3 regions of the Methylobacterium fujisawaense genome follow, and region 1 is predicted to be linked to each of the others. Evidence: predicted binding sites of a transcription regulator. Region 1 holds the regulator's gene; each other region holds the start of a gene.
What was found. The regulator LexA, encoded in region 1, represses DNA repair genes until DNA is damaged. The targets are predictions, from matches to a motif close to TGTTCNNNNTGTGTTCNG.
Positions count from the first base shown of each region.

Region 2: the regulator LexA is predicted to act here: its motif matches at 2,677-2,694, upstream of uvrA (excinuclease ABC subunit UvrA).
Region 3: the regulator LexA is predicted to act here: its motif matches at 1,072-1,089, upstream of ABC766_RS20985 (PA0069 family radical SAM protein).

Region 1 covers NZ_CP155000.1:6,366,565-6,372,015, reverse strand. The annotation lists gene ABC766_RS30415 (error-prone DNA polymerase) at 1-19, shown strand, start outside; gene ABC766_RS30410 (hypothetical protein) at 64-540, shown strand; gene fae (formaldehyde-activating enzyme) at 581-1,120, opposite strand; gene ABC766_RS30400 (NRAMP family divalent metal transporter) at 1,183-2,424, opposite strand; gene ABC766_RS30395 (hypothetical protein) at 2,505-2,720, shown strand; gene ABC766_RS30390 (hypothetical protein) at 2,739-3,185, opposite strand; gene lexA (transcriptional repressor LexA) at 3,436-4,161, shown strand; partial or broken gene ABC766_RS30380 (ComEC/Rec2 family competence protein) at 4,155-5,451, opposite strand, start outside.
Region 2 covers NZ_CP155000.1:237,167-242,617, forward strand. The annotation lists gene uvrA (excinuclease ABC subunit UvrA) at 1-2,521, opposite strand, end outside; gene ABC766_RS01260 (MFS transporter) at 2,964-4,145, shown strand; gene ABC766_RS01265 (cupin domain-containing protein) at 4,149-4,574, opposite strand; gene ABC766_RS01270 (methyl-accepting chemotaxis protein) at 5,334-5,451, shown strand, end outside.
Region 3 covers NZ_CP155000.1:4,415,395-4,420,845, forward strand. The annotation lists gene ABC766_RS20975 (amino acid permease) at 1-295, opposite strand, end outside; gene ABC766_RS20980 (hypothetical protein) at 430-960, opposite strand; gene ABC766_RS20985 (PA0069 family radical SAM protein) at 1,118-2,233, shown strand; gene ABC766_RS20990 (methyl-accepting chemotaxis protein) at 2,600-4,645, shown strand; gene ABC766_RS20995 (ribonuclease HII) at 4,662-5,261, opposite strand; gene ABC766_RS21000 (glycosyltransferase family 1 protein) at 5,405-5,451, opposite strand, start outside.

The DNA.
Region 1 (5,451 bases):
CAGCCGGGATTTCCACTGAGGAACGCCCCTCGACAGGCCCCGCGCCGCGCGTAGAGTGCGGCCATGTCGAGCTTCGCCGTTCCGCGCCTCTTCCTCGCCGCCTGCCTCGCCGCCTGCGCGGCCCTCCCCCTCTGGGCGGAGGCCGCCCGGGCCGACAGCTGCGACGACCTCACCCGCCAGATCGCCGGCGCCATCGGCGGCAAGGTCGGCAAGCGGGCGGGCCCCAGCATCGACATCCGCATGGCCGGCCCGATCAAGTTCGACGTGACCTGCCGGGCCGAGCCGATCGTGCAGGCGACCTCGGCCGAGCCCGCCCCCTCGGCGACCTTCTTCCGCGACCTGTCGGTGGCCTCCGAGATCCTGGTCGGCGAACCGGCCGCGACCGTCGAGCCGATCATCGCCAGCGCCTACCGGACCGCGCTGTCGGAGCGGCGCAAGTCGTTCATCCAGCAGAACGGCTGGTCGGCCTCCTGCTACACCGACCCGGGCAGCACCGCGATGCGGACCCTGTGCTCGGTGGGGCGCATCCCGCCGGGGTGATGCGATATCGACCCCGGCAGGATGCGCGCGAAGGGGCCGATCAGTACTCGATCACGCCGTCCAGGGCGTAGTGCTTCACGGTCTTCCGGTTGGCGATCAGCTCGTCCACCGTCGGCTCGCCCTTGAGGGCGCGGGCGATGGCGAGCTTCGTCGCCTCGTAGTTGGTCCGGTAGAGGTCCTTCTGGTCGAGGTTGTCGTCCTCGGCGCAGCGCTGATCGAGCCAGATCATGATGATCATGCACAGCTCGTCGAGCCCGTCCTTGGGCAGGATGCCCTCGATGATGCAGTCCACGATCGCGTCGCCGGTGGCGGCCTGGACCACGCCGCCGAGGAGCTCGGCATACTCGGCCGTGTGGATCGTGACCTTGGTGGTCATCATCGTGGCGGGGCGCACGAGCTGGTTGAGGTCGCGGACCACGAACATCCGCGTGTGGCCCTGGACCTGCCCCATCATCGACGCGAAGGCCTGGCCGACCGGACCGCGCACCGAGCCGATCAGCACCTCCGGCATGGCGTCGGTGTACTGGCCCTCGGCCGCCAGCACCGTGGCCTCGCCCGTGCGGAACCAGATCTCTTGCATGTTCGAACTCCACCTGATCGGAGCCCGCGGGAGACATCATCGGAGGCCCCGCGTCAATCGCGTCAGAGCAGGCCCACCCCGTCCAGGACGCCGACCATCGCGAACGCGATCGTGATCCCCGACACCGCGTAGACCACCCCCTTGTAGACGCCCGCCACGCGCTGCCCCTCGGGCAGGGCCCGGGTGGCGAGGAGGATCAGCAGGCCGAGCGCCAGGGGCAGGAGCAGCGCGTTCATCACCTCCACGGCGATGTTGAGCGCCACGAGATCCGGCACGAGCTGCACGGCGACCGCGCCGGCCGCGACCGCGAGCGCGAAGGCGCCGTAGAAAGCCGGAGCCTCCCGGGGCGACTGCTCCAGGGAGTGCGGCCGGCCGGTCACGTCGCCGAACCCCCAGGCCAGCGCCAGGGCCACGACGTTGAGCGCCACGAAGGCCGCCGCGATGATGCCCACCCCGAACACCACCTGCCCGAGCCACGGCCCCAGGGCCGGCGTGAAGGCGCCCGCGAGATCGCCGACGGTCTCCAGCCCCTTCGCGCTGCCCTGCCCGGCCTTGCCGATCGTGGCGGCGGCGGCGACGAGGATCGCGCCCATCACGCATTGCGAGACCACCGCACCCACGAGTGTGTCGAGCCGCGAGCGCCGCGCGTGCTCCCAGCCCAGGCCCTTATCGACGATCGCCGACTGCTGGTAGAAAATCATCCACGGCATGATCACCGCGCCGATATTGGCCGCGATCAGCACCCGGAACTGGCCGTCGCCCAGCGGCATGTGCCCGAAGGAGGCGACGATCTCGGGCACGTTCGGCCGCGCCGCGACGGCGAGCCCGACGAAGACCAGCTCGAACAGGCCGACCACGATCGCCACGACCTCGACGCGCCGGTAGCTCTCGGTGAAGACGAGCCCCAGGAGCAGGCAGGCCGGCAGGCCGAGGCTCACGAGCCGCGGCACCCCGAACAGGTCCCCGATGCCGGCGATGCCGGAGAATTCCGTGACGATGGCGCCGATGCCGGCGACCACGAGGCCGCCGTACGAGATCCAGGCCCAGACCGGCCCGTAGCGCTCCCGGATCAGCGCGCCGTGGCCGCGTCCGGTGGCGGTCCCGAGCCGCACCGTCAGCTCCTGGACGACGTACAGGATCGGCACCAGCAGGATCTGGAGGAGCAGGAGCGAATAGCCCCAGCGCGCCCCGCTCTGGGCCGCCGTGATGAGGCTTCCGACATCCGTATCGGCCAGCATCACCACGAGTCCCGGGCCTGCGGCCTTGAGGTAAGCGGACAGGCGAGGCAGGGAAGCGCTGGGCACGGCTCGGGAACAGTCCCGCGCACGGCCGGTTCCGGCGGGCGCCTGCGGCGTTTTCCCGGGGCAGGCGGGAGGGACATGTGATGGCGGAGAGCACGGATCGGGGCTCCGGCTGGAGCCTGCAGGCGACCGCCGTGCCCGACGGGGTGCGCCTGGAACTCGCCCTGGCCGACCTCGGCGGCGCGCCGGTCACCGCCGCGATCGTTCTCGACCGGGCGGAAGCCCGGGCCTTCGCACGCGCCCTGCTCGCCGCCGCCGGCGACGCGGCGGAACGGACCTTCCCGAAGCCGGGCGCCTGACGGCGCGCCGCCGGTCGGTCAGCGGGCGAGACCGGGATTGCGGCCGGGCAGGCGGGGGACCACGGTGCCACGCTTCTCGATCGGCGTGTCGCAGGCGTAGGCGAACTCGGTCTTCAGCGGATCGAACACGGTCTCGCCGGTGATCCGGCAATCCTCGCGCACGGTCTCGTCGAGATAGGCCCGGGCGGCGGTGCGGAAGCGCTTCACCCGGGTGGCGTCCGGCTCCGGATCGATCCGGGCCTCGCTCAGGTTGCAGCCGGTATATTCGCGCAGGGCGTTCGAGACGATCAGCATCCGGCGCATCTGCCGGTTGTCGTAGACCTCGTAGGGCTCCTTGCAGCCGATCGTCACCACCTGGGGGGTGAGCGCCACGTAGTTCCGCGAGATGTAGGAGAACCCGGTGGTGCAGCCGGCGAGGCCGAGGGCGGCGAGGCCGAGGGGCAGCAGAGCTGCGGGTCGTCGCATCCTCGTCATCCCAAGAGGGTCCCAGCCCGCGGCCCGGATCCGCCGCCTTCCCGGCGGGGCGCCGCGGTGCATTGAAACGGCTCCGCTTGCGCCGTCAATGCGTTTCTCGACCTTGCCCCCGCGAGCGCGGAGCGACGCGCCAAGCGTAGCGGTGCCGCCCTTGCGGAACACTTGCGGAACGTTTAACCTGTTCGTGATTTGTTTCAGAGACCGTCACGGGGCGGTCTGCCAAGCCGCGAGTCCCCCTTCGATGCTCACGCGCAAGCAGCTGGACCTCCTGCGTTTCATCCAGAGCCGGATGCAGGAATGCGGCGTCCCGCCGTCCTTCGACGAGATGAAGGACGCCCTCGACCTCAAGTCGAAATCCGGCATCCACCGGCTGATCACGGCCCTGGAGGAGCGCGGCTTCCTCCGGCGCTTGCCGAATCGGGCGCGCGCCATCGAGGTGATCCGCATCCCCGAGAGCCTGAGCCAGACGGCCCCATCTTCGGCCCCGGCCGAGCCGCGCCGTTTCACCCCGAGCGTGGTCGAGGGCGGCAAGTCCAAGCCGCCGCCGGCCCCGGCCAGCACGCGGATGATCGATGACGCCGGTCGTGCCATTTCGATCCCGGTGATGGGCCGGATCGCCGCCGGTACGCCGGTCTCGGCGATCCAGAACCAGAGCCATGCCATCACCCTGTCGCCGGATTTCGTGGCCGGCGGCGAGCACTACGCCCTGGAGGTGCGCGGCGACTCGATGGTCGAGGCCGGCATCCTCGACGGCGACCTCGTGGTGATCCGCAAGCAGGACACGGCCAATACCGGCGACATCATCGTGGCGCTGATCGACGACGAGGAGGCGACGCTCAAGCGTCTGCGCCGCCGCGGCTCCTCGATCGCCCTGGAGGCCGCCAACCCGGCCTACGAGACGCGCGTCCTCGGGCCCGACCGGGTCCGGATCCAGGGCCGCCTCGTCAGCCTCGTCCGCCGCTACTGAAGCGGCTCGGCCGGCGCGTCGCCGGGGGCGAGGTCCCCGCCCGACGCATCGGTTTCCGGAGGCGTTGTCGCCCCGTCGTCAGAGGCGCGGGCCTCCGCGGAGGGCGCGGTGACCGGTTGTGGTGATCCCGGCCCGTGTTCCGAGCGTGGTCGCCAGGGCACGGCGCGGCCATCGGCCCGGGCGTGACGGGCGACGAAGCTCTCGCCGTCGGACCTGAGGGCGACGGCGCCCTGGGCGGCCAGGACGCGCCGATCGATCACCAGGGGGCCGGTGCAGGTCGGTGGGGCCACGAGACCCGTGATCAGCACCGCGGCGCGGGCGCAATCCTCCGGGAAGGCCCGCCGGTCCCGGACCAGGGCGACCGCCCGTCCGTCCGGCAGGCGCGCGGTGCATCCGAGCCGGTCACAGCGGCCGCTGCCCGATCGGACGATCAGTGCCCCGGCTCCCCGTCCGTCGCCGTCCGCCTTCAGCCATTGTTCGAGGACGAAGCCGGACGGGCTGCCGAGGGCCGCGAGCCGCCCGTCCGCCGCCCGCACCGCGGCCCCCGCGCCCTGCCGATCGACATAGAGGTCGTAGCGGTCGGGTCGGGCCGCGACGACGAGCCCGAGCAGGATCGGCGGCACGGCGAGCCAGCGCAGGCGGGAGGCCGGTAACGTCGCCAGCAGCAGGCCCGCGGTCAGCAGGAACAGCGCCGCGGTGCCGAAGGCCGGCACGACCACGATGGCCCGCTCGAACCCGGCGATCCACTGGGAGACGGCGAGCATGCCCCCCACCGCCTGACCCATCAGCCACCAGATCGGGCGGTCGAGGGCGAAAGGATAGGCGAGGATCCCGATCACCGCGGAGGGCATCACCACGAGGGAGACGAGCGGCAGGGTCAGGGCGTTGCCGACGAGGCCGAAGGGCTGGATCGTCTGGAAATGGTAGGTGGCGAAGGGTGCGGTCGCGACCTGCGCCACTAGGGTCGTGGCCAGGGTCCCGGTGACCGCCGAGAGGCCGGTGCCGACGAGCCGACCGAGCCGGCCCGCCCCGGGGCGCACGAACAGCCGCCCGTCGATCAGCCGCGCGCAAGCGATCAGCCCGGCCACGGCGCCGAAGGACATCTGGAAGCTCGGGCCGAGCAGGCCCTCCGGCTCCCGGGCCAGGGCGATCAGCGCCGCGAGGGCGAGGTTGCGCATCGACAGGGCGGGCCGGTCCACCAGGATCGCGCCCAGCATGATCAGGGTCATGATCAGCGAGCGTTCGGCGGCGATGTCCCAGCCCGAAAAGGCGCAGTAGGCGGTGACGCCG
Region 2 (5,451 bases), 530 kb from region 1:
GCAGGAAGTGCATCTCGATCTTGATGACGCCGTCGCCCGAGCAGGCCTCGCAGCGGCCGCCCTTGACGTTGAACGAGAAGCGGCCGGGCTGGTAGCCCCGCGCCTTGGCCTCCGGCAGGCCCGCGAACCAGTCGCGGATCGGCGTGAAGGCGCCGATATAGGTGGCGGGGTTCGAGCGCGGCGTGCGGCCGATCGGCGACTGGTCGATGTCGATGACCTTGTCGAGGTGCTCCAGCCCCTCCAGCCGCCCGTAGGGGGCCGGATGCTCCAGGGCGCCGTTCAGCTTCTTGGCGATCGCCTTGTAGAGGGTGTCGATCACCAGGGTGGACTTGCCGCCGCCCGAGACGCCGGTGATGCAGGTGAAGGTGCCGAGCGGGATCTCGACATCGACATCCTTCAGATTGTTGCCCCGGGCGCCGAACAGGCCGAGCTTGCCCTTGCGGCCTTTTCGGCGCGCGGCGGGCGTCCGGACTGCCATCTCGCCCGTGAGGTATTTCGCGGTGAGCGAGGCCGGGTTGGCCAGGACCTCGGCGGGCGTCCCCTGGGCGATGATCTCGCCGCCATGGATACCGGCGCCCGGGCCGACATCGACCACGTAATCGGCCTGCAGGATCGCGTCCTCGTCGTGCTCGACCACGATCACCGAATTGCCGAGGTCGCGCAGGCGCTTGAGCGTGCCGAGCAGCCGCTCGTTGTCGCGCTGGTGCAGGCCGATCGACGGCTCGTCCAAGACGTAGAGCACGCCGGTGAGGCCGGAGCCGATCTGCGAGGCCAGCCGGATGCGCTGGCTCTCGCCGCCCGAGAGGGAGCCGGAGCCGCGGGCGAGCGTCAGGTATTCGAGGCCGACATCCACCAGGAAGCTCAGCCGGTCGCGGATCTCCTTCAGGATCCGGACCGCGATGGCGTTCTGCTTCGCCGTCAGCTTCTCCGGCAGCTCCGAGAACCAGCGATGCGCCTCACTGACTGAGAGGGCCGTGACATCGGCAATGTCGGCCATGGCGACCTTCACGGCGAGCGCCTCGGGCTTCAGCCGCTTGCCGCCGCAGGCGGCGCAGGGCGTCTCGCTCATGAAGCGCCCGATCTCCTCCCGGACGGCGTCCGAGTCGCTCTCCTTGTAGCGGCGCTCCAGGTTCGGGATCACGCCCTCGAAGGGCTTGTTGACCGTGTATTTGCGCAACCCGTCGTCGTAGGCGAAGCGGATCGCCTGCTTGCCCGAGCCGTACAGCACGATGGCACGGGCCGTCTCCGACAGGCTCTGCCACGGGACGCTGGTCTTGAAGCCGAAATGCTCGGCCAGCGCCTCCAGGGTCTGCCCGTAATAGGGCGAGGTCGACTTCGCCCAGGGGCCGACGGCGCCGCGCTTCAGGCTCAAAGCGGGATCGGAGATGACCAGCTCGGGGTCGATCCGCATCTCGTGGCCGATGCCGCTGCAGGTCGGGCAGGCGCCGAATGGGTTGTTGAACGAGAACAGCCGGGGCTCGATCTCCGCGATGGTGAAGCCCGAGACCGGGCAGGCGAAGCGCGACGAGAAGGTGATGGTCCGGGGCGTCTCGCCCTCGGGGGCATCCGCGAACACGACCTCCGCGATGCCATCGGCCAGCTCCAGGGCCGTCTCGAAGGACTCGGCCAGCCGCGAGCCGATATCGGCCCGGACCACGATGCGGTCGACCACCACGTCGATGTCGTGCTTGAACTTCTTGTCGAGCTTGGGCACGTCGTCGATGGCGTAGTATTCGCCGTTCACGCGCAGGCGCTGGAAGCCCTTCTTCTGGTACTCGGCGATTTCCTTGCGGTACTCGCCCTTGCGTCCGCGGACCACGGGCGCCAGCAGGTAGAGCCGGGTCTTCTCCGGCAGCTCCAGCACCCGGTCGACCATCTGCTGGACGGTCTGGCTCTCGATCGGCAGGCCGGTGGCCGGCGAGTAGGGGATGCCGACCCGCGCCCAGAGCAGGCGCATGTAGTCGTAGATCTCGGTGACCGTCCCGACGGTGGAGCGGGGGTTCTTGGAGGTGGTCTTCTGCTCGATGGAGATCGCCGGCGACAGCCCGTCGATCTGGTCGACGTCGGGCTTCGACATCATCTCCAGGAACTGGCGGGCATAGGCCGAGAGCGACTCGACGTAGCGGCGCTGCCCCTCGGCGTAGATCGTGTCGAAGGCCAGCGACGACTTGCCCGAGCCCGAGAGCCCGGTGAACACCACGAGCTTGTCCCGGGGGATCGTCAGGTCGACGTTCTTGAGGTTGTGCTCCCGGGCCCCCCGGACCGCGATGACCCGCCGGTCATGGGCGCTCGCCGGCGCGGCGTCGAACAGGGCCGCCAGCTTGGCGTCGATCGCGGCCTCGGCGGCCGCCCCAGGGCGGGCGGGCTTTTCGGACTTCGCGCGGGCCGGCTTGGGCTGCGGGGCCGGGGCGGCGGTGGCGGCTTTCGGAGCCTTGGACGCCGTCTGCGCGGCGGCTGTCGGGGCAGCTTGGGCGGCGCCGGCGCGGCTTGCGGCACGACTTCCAGCTTGGGCTTTGGCCATGAGGGCGGCGGTCTTTCGAGGCGTCGACGCAGTCGGATCGGATCCGGATCGGATTCGCGCGCGGGCCAGCCGCCGCTCCGACACATGTCGAGCCCGAGGGGGCCGACGGCAAGGTGGGGCCGGCGGGACGCAGGTCCGTCATGCGCCGCCCTTGCTAGAACGAAACGCGTACGGCGGCAACCGCTCGGCGAACGAGCCGCCGCCCTTGCGCGCGCGGCAAAGCGTTCCGGCAGCGCCCGAGCGGGCGTCCAACCGGTCGTCCAAGCGGGCGCGCGAGGGCGCCTGCGAGGAACCGGGCAAGTCGCCGACGCATGGGGCCGCCGGTGTCCCCTCCGGGCGCGCGGCCCGGCGCGCGCGACGACGGCCCGGTGTTGCGCCGCGGGAACCGAGGCCCCACGTCGCCGGGATCCACCCTCGGACTCGACTCCATCGACAGGTGCCGATGCCAGCGCTCGACCTGACCGACCCGGTCGCCCTCGGCGGGGCGGGGGACCGGAATGCGGCCCGCGGACAGAGCGTGTCCACGCGGCTGCTGTTCCTGATCGTGGGCATCGCCAACGCCACCTGGGCGCCCCTGGTGCCGCTGGTGCAGGACCGCGCCGGCCTCGACGCGGCGGGGCTCGGCCTGCTGCTCCTCACCTTCGGCATCGGCTCGATCCTGGCGATGCCGAGCGCCGGGGCGGCGGCTTCGCGGCTCGGTTTCCGGCCGGTCCTGCTCGCCGGCACGCTGGCGATCGGCCTCGCCCTGCCGGTGCTGGCCGTGGGCGATGGGCTCGTGCCGCTCACCCTGGCGCTGGTGCTGTTCGGCGCCGGGATGGGGGCGGTGGACTGCGTCATGAACCTGCAGGCCGTCGTGGTGGAGCGCGCCAGCGGGCGCCCGATGATGTCGGGCTTCCACGGCCTCTACAGCCTCGGCTGCATCCTGGGGGCGCTGATCGCCAGCGGCCTGTTGGCGGCCGGGCTCGGCGCGGGCTGGAGCGTGCTGCTCCTGGTCGCCGGGATCGCGGCCCTGTTCGCGGCCGCCTGGCCCGGGATCCTGCCGGCCGAGCGGGCAGGGGGGAGCGGAGGCCCCGCCTTCGCGCGCCCCCGGGGCGTCGTGCTGGTGCTGGGCCTGCTCTGCTTCGTGGTGTTCCTCACCGAGGGCTCGGCCCTCGACTGGAGCGCGGTGTTCCTGATCCAGCAGCGGGGCCTCGATCCGGCCTGGGCGGCGATGGGCTACGCGGCCTTCTCGGTGACGATGACGGCGGGGCGCCTTGCCGGCGATCGGGTCGTGGCCCGGCTCGGGCGGCGGCCCGTGGTGGTCTTCGGCGGCCTCCTGGCGGCCGCCGGTCTCGCGCTCTCGGTCCTGGTCCCGGCCTGGGAGGCGGCCCTCGCCGGCTACGCCCTGGTCGGGGCGGGCTGCGCCAACATCGTCCCGGTCCTGTTCACGGCGGCCGGCCGCCAGACCGCGATGCCCGCGCGCGTGGCGGTGCCGGCGGTGACGACGCTCGGCTATGCCGGGGTGCTGGCGGGCCCGGCGCTGATCGGCTTCGCCGCGCAGGCTTTGGGCCTGTCCGCCGCGCTCCTGCTCGTGGCGGCCCTGCTCCTCGCCGTGGCGGCGGCCGGGCGGTCCCTGCCGGTGTGAGGCTCACGCCTCGGCGTTGCGCGCCATGAATGTGGCGGGGCTGCCGTCCTCCGGGTTCACGAAGACGATGTCGGTGGGCGCCCGCCGGGGGGTGTCGATCGCGAGGAACACCACCGGTTCCGCGGGATCGATCTCCGGCATGGCGTGGACCGTGCCCTTCTCGAAGACCAGGAGCTGACCGGGGCCGAATGCGGTCGCGGCGGCCGGGTCGCCCAGCCAGACCGTGCCCCGGCCCGACAGGCAGTAGAGATACTCGTCGCAGGTGGCGTGGTAGTGCGGCGGAGTCGGCCGGTAGACCCGGAACACCCGGGCGCTCGCGGCCTCCCGGTCGGTCAGATAGGTGTCGACCAGGAGGGTCTGGGCGCTGCCGGGCAGCGCCGCCGCCAGCGCCGCCACGTCGAAGATGCCGGTCCCCGCCGCGTCCGCCATCGCCTCCGCCATCACGTCCTCCTCACTCCGAAAACCGTCGCGCACGATCCTGTCCTCGGCCCGCCCGCTCTCGATCGGCGCCGGGGCGCGCCGCGGGCTCGCGGCGTCGATCCCCCCGTCATGCTCACCCAGGGTGGTGCGCAGGCGCCCCGCGTCAACGCGGCGAGACAGCCCGTCGAGGCATGCGCCCCGGCGGCGACGTCCTGCGGGCCGCCCATCCTGCGGGCCGCCCATCGCGCGCCGGGACGGGAACGCCCGGGGCCGCCACAGGCTCCTGCGCTTGCGGAGCCGGAAATCAGCCGCTCCGGGTCGTCGATCGGGGTGACGAGAGCGACGATCCCGGCCCGGGGGGCGGCGGTGGCGGAGACGACGCGGGCCGGGGCGCGGAAGGGCGCAGCTGTCGCCCCCCGCTGGAGAGGACCCGGCGGTTCAGGGCGCTCCGGCGGCGGCGGTCCCGCATGACCCGGCGCAGGGTCACGATCCCGCGCCCCGCAATGGAACCGGGGGAACGAATCCCCCGGACGGCCTCCGCCGAAGTACCGCCGCTGATGAAAGACGGCCCGCCCCCGCACGGGCGATCCCCGGAACCGATGATCCCCGCGCTGAAGACCTGGCAAACCTGCACACCGACAGCGGCGCCCCGACCGAAACTGCCATCCGATCAGGCAGAGCTGCACCGAATCCGGGCAGGTCAGCATAACCAGATCTTTATGACCTGCGGCCAAGCTCCGTTCTGTTCTCCGAGATGTCCTGCCGCCGATGATCCTCCTCTCCTCGCTTCGCGCCCGGATCCTGGTCGTGGCGCTCGCCCCCAGCCTCGCCTTCGCGGGGGCCGCCGGCTGGACGGTGTCCGACCAGTGGGCGCGGCGCGCCGAGA
Region 3 (5,451 bases), 2.0 Mb from region 1:
AGGTGTAGGTGTAGCTCGACCCCGCCACCGGGATCAGCGCGGCCATCTCGGAGTAGCACAGGCCGACGAAGGCGCAGGCGATGCCGCCGAGCATGAAGGACAGCATGATCCCCGGTCCGGCATACTGGGCCGCCGCCGTGCCGGTGAGAACGAAGATGCCGGCGCCGATGATCGCCCCGATGCCCATCGCGGTGATCGAGAGGGCGCCGAGCGACTTCGAGAGCTGCTGCTCGCCCTCGCCGCTCTCGACGATGTCGTCGACCGATTTGCGCCCCATCAGGCCCGACGATTCCATTGCACCATCCTTCCAGATCGAGCCGGGTCAGCCCGCTTCCACAGATGTAGAGTCGGCGAAATTTCTGCCGCGCTTCAAGTGTTGTAGAGGCGGACTGACCGACAACAACGAGGGCCGGCGCAAGATTCTGCCGGTCAGGCGCGTTCGATCCGGGCGATCAAGGGCCGGACCTTGAGGCGCGCCGCGAACGGGCCGCCGCTCCGCAGGGCCTCGCGCCGGACGACGTCCCCGGCCCGGGCCTGCCGGGCGCCCATCACGCTCTCCAACCGGCCCACGAGCCGTTCGAGCCAGCCCGCGGCCGAACGGTGCAGGCGGCCGAGGGCCGTCTCCGGCCGCGCCGTCCCGACGAAGCGGTCGAGGGTGCGGATCCAGCCCTCGGCCGGAACGTCCCCGGCCTCAAGGCACAGGATCCAGTCCCGACGGGCTGCGGCAGCGCCCGCGGCGTAGGGATTGCCGCCCCGGTGCAGCACGAGCGTCGCGCCCGTGGCCTCCGCGACGGCCGCCACGGCTTCACTCTCGCTGCCCGAAACGATCACCGCGTCGCCGATGAGGCCGCCGGCCACGCCGGAGACCAGCACGCTGAGCGTGTCGGCCAGGCGATCGATCGCGTCCGGATCGGCCGGGTCGGCCAGATAGGTCACGGCGGAGAGCATGAGCGCGCGCATAGACGATTCTGCGCCGCCGTAAACCGCCCGGCCGCCATCGGGCGGCCGTGTCGCTGTCCGGACAGGCGACAAAGCTGTGTCTGCCTGAAAAAGAGGCGTTCGGCCGACGTCTGTTCGCTCTATGTTCCGAGCGGGGTCGGGCAGGAGACGAGTCGCTATGGTGTCGATACCCGATGACGTCTCGGGCCGGCCCGCCCAGCGACTCGGCCCGAGCGGCGTGCCGCGGGATGCTCGGCGCGGGCGTGGTGCCACGGCCAATCCCACCGGCCGCCACGAGCCGGCCCGGCGGGAGACGTTCCACGAGGAGACCGGGATGGCGGACGCGCCGGCGCCCCTGCGCACGCAGGTCACCCCGGAGCGCTCCACGCGGATCATCGCCCGCAACAGCTCGCCCGACATCCCCTTCGACCGGTCGATCAACCCTTATCGGGGCTGCGAGCACGGCTGCATCTACTGCTACGCGCGCCCCACCCATGCCTGGCTCGGCCTGTCGCCGGGGCTCGACTTCGAGTCGCGGATCTTCACCAAGCCGGACGCCGCAAGGCTGCTGGCCCGCGAGATGGCCGCGCCGGGCTACCGGCCCGAGACGATCGCCCTCGGCACCGCCACGGATCCCTACCAGCCCGTCGAGCGCGCGCACCGGATCACCCGCGCGGTGCTGGAGGTGCTGCGTGACGCCCGCCATCCCGTCAGCATCACCACCAAGTCGGACCTCGTGCTGCGCGACCTCGATATCCTGGCGGCGATGGCGGCGGACAATCTCGTGCTCGCGGCGATCTCGTTGCCGACGCTGGATCCGGACCTCGCCCGCCGCCTCGACCCGCGGGCGCCGCGGCCGGACAAGCGGCTCGCGGCGATGCGCGCGCTGAGCGCGGCTGGGGTGCCCGTCATGGTCAACGTCTCGCCGATCATTCCCGGCCTGACCGATCACGAGATCGAATCGATCCTGGCCGAGGCGCGTGCGCACGGGGCGAGTCGCATCGGCCACGCGCTGCTGCGCCTCCCCGGCGAAGTCGCCGACCTCGTGGCCGACTGGTTCGCCGAGCACTATCCGGAGCGCAGGGCGCGGGCCTTCGCACTCCTGCGGGAAGCCCGGGGCGGGCGCGAGAACGACCCGCGCTTCGGCCACCGCTTCCGCGGGGAGGGGGCCTACGCGGCGATGATCGGCCAGCGGGTCCGGCTCGCAGGCACGCGACTCGGCTTCGCCTTGGGGCGGATGGCGCTGAACCGGGAGTTCTTCCGCAGACCGGGGGCACAGTTGTCGCTGTTCTGAGACGGCGCGGCGTCGAGCCCGGCTGGCCAGGATCGTATGAGCGGAGCGCCTGCCGGGCCAAATGAATCCGCCGTCGGTGCAGCAGCTTATCGATCATCCATCTCCAATTCCGCTGGAAATGGCGACGTACCGCACTCGTCGCGTCAATCGGGACTTCGATTGCGCGAATACTCGGCTTGTTGACTCTAGGTTTAATCTTAATTGTCAGAATACATATTTCGATTGAGTCTTGAATTCGAGGTTGACAGCAAAGATCTTTTGTCATTTATGAAGTCGTTTTATGGGTTATTATTGAGAAGGACTTACGCTTTGTCTCGATATTTCAGATTTTCAATAGGATCGATTATCGGATTGGTATTGCTGAGTATGGGAGTAATGCTGCTTGCCGTGCGTACAGACACGCTCCTGAGCGCTGTGGAGCACGCGCGAGAGGGGCAGCGCGTCGTCACGCTCACGCGGGTCAGCCGCACGCTGCTCCGGTCGGTGATCGCGACCCGCATGGCGCGGGGCATCGTTCAGAAGGTCCTGGCCGTCGAGGGTCCGATCTCGGTGGCCGACAGGGCGGATCAGCTGTCCGAGCGGCAGGCCCTGATGGACGCGGAGACGGAATTCTGGATCCTTGTGCGCGACCTCGCCGTGCCGTCGGTCCAGGCGACGCTGGAGCCGCTTCGGAGCGCGCAGGCGACCTTGGCGGCGCTGAGGCCACAGATCGACGCGGTCGTCGCGCTCCCGAGGGAACGCCGCGATGCGGCGTTCAGACAGACCTTCGACACAGCCGTCACGAGCCTCCTCAACGCCTTCGCGGCAACCAACGCCGCGGTGGACGCGGCCATCCCGCGCCGGGACACGGCGGTCGCGCAGGCCCTCGACATCAAGCGTGCCAGCTGGGCGACGCGGGTCGCACTCGGCAATTCCTGGCGCCGTATGGAAACCTCGGTGGCCGCCAAGGCGGCTTGGTCGCAGGAGGAGATCATCGCGGCGGCCGAGGAGCGGGGACGCCTGATGGCGGACTGGGGTAAAGTCGTCGACCTGTTCACGGAAGACGTCCCGGTCGCCCTGCGTGCCGCCTTCCAGAAGGCGCAGGCCAGCAACTTCGAGGGCGAGTCGGCGCGGCGGCGCGTCGCGATCACGGACGCGCTCAGCCGGGGCAAGGCGCCCGGCATCGAGGCCGATGCGTTGCGCGCGCGCGACATCGCCGACGGGAGGGCGCTTCTCGATCTGGCCCACGCGGGTCTCGACGCGATGATCGAACGGGCCCAGCTCCTCGCCGCCGAGTCGCAGCGTGCGCTTTTCGGGGCCGTGCTGTTCCTGACCGCAGCGGTCCTGCTGGCGGTCGGCGGTATCGTCATCGTGTTCCGTTGGGTGCTCCGGCCGTTGCGGGCCATGACCCAGGCCATGCAGGCGCTCGCGGGAGGAGACGCCGACGTGCCGATCCCGGCCCGCGAGCGGCGGGACGAGATCGGCGCGATGGCGGCGGCCGTGCAGGTCTTCCGGGACAACCTCGTCCGCACCCGCGCCCTGGAGGCCGAGGCGGCCGAGGCGGCGCGGGCCGCGGAGGCGCAGCGTCGGAGCATGACGCTCACGATGGCGCAGGGTTTCGAGTCGGCGGTGGCCGGCATCGTCGGTCAGGTCTCCGCCGCCGCGGCCGAATTGCAGACCACGGCCTGGCAGATGACCACGACCGCCCAGCAGACCGCCAGCCAGTCCGATACCGTGGCCGCCGCCGCCGAGGAGGCGTCCACCGGCGTCAGAACCGTGGCCGCCGCCGTGGAGGAACTCGGCACCTCCGTCCAAGAGATTGCGCGCCAGGTCCAGGGCTCGTCCGAACTGGCGCGGGCCGCCGTCGGCGAGGCCGACCGGACCGCCGTGCTGGTGGCCGCGCTCAACACGGCGGCCGCCCGGGTCGACGCGGTGGTCGAGCTGATCGCCGGCATCGCCGCACAGACGAATCTGCTGGCGCTCAACGCCACCATCGAGGCGGCGCGGGCCGGCGAGGCGGGGCGGGGCTTCGCGGTGGTCGCCACCGAGGTGAAGGACCTCGCAGCCCAGACAGGCCGCGCCACCGAGGAGATCGGGCGGCAGATCGGCGACATCCAGACCGTCACCGGTCAGGCGGTGGAGGCGATCGGGACGATCACCGGCCGGATCGGGGAGATCAGTGCGGTGGCCGCCGCGATCGCGGCGGCGGTGGAGCAGCAGGGGGTGGCCACGCAGGAGATTGTCCGCAACATCACGCAGGTCACTACGGGGACGCAGGAGGTGACCGGCACCATCGCCGGGGTTGCGCAGGCAGCCGACCAGACGGGGCGCGCGGCCGACCACGTCCTGACGGCCGCGACCGCGCTCACGCGTCAGTCGGAGCAGCTCGCCGTCGAGGTCGGTCGCTTCCTGGCCGGCGTCCGGGCTGCGTGACCCCTGGGGGCCGGGATCAGTCGAAGGCCCGGGTGAAGCTGAGCCGGTGATGCGGGCTGCGGCCGAGTTGCGTCAGGCCGGCGCGGTGGACGGCCGTGCCGTAGCCGACGTTGCGCTCCCAGCCGTAGCCGGGATGGCGCTGAGCCAGGCGCCGCATCAGCCGGTCGCGGAACACCTTGGCGACGATCGACGCGGCGGCGATCTGCGGCACCAGCCGGTCGCCGCCGACCACGGCGCGACCCGGAAGGCCCGGCAGGGCGTCGCGCCCGTCGACCAGCACGGGCGCGGCGAGGCCGAGCCGGGCGACCGCCCGCGCCATCGCGTCGAGGGTTGCGCCGCGGATGTTGATCTGGTCGATCAGCGCCCGGGAGCCCGCCGCCACCGCGACCCGGGCATGGGCGTGGATCATGGGGGCCAGACGTTCCCGGGCCGGCTCCGGGACGCGCTTGCTGTCGTCGAGGGCGCCCAGCAGGTCGGCGGGGATCGCCGCCGGATCGAACCAGACCGCGGCCACCACGACCGGCCCACAGAGCGCGCCGCGACCGACCTCGTCGCAGCCGATCACCGCCGGGTAGGCTGCGGCCCGGTTCGGATCGAAGGGCGGCCGGCCCGCCATCGGCTTGGTCGGCGACGTGGCGGCGACCGACTTGCCGACCGACTTAACAGTCGATTTGGCGATGGGCGGGGCGGACGGCTTGGCGGGCGGCTTGGCGGGCGGCATGGCGCCGTCCTGCCATCCCGCGCGGGCGCCGTCACGGGTCAGGCGGCGTCCCGGGTGCCGCGCGCGCCGCCATGCGCCTCGATGA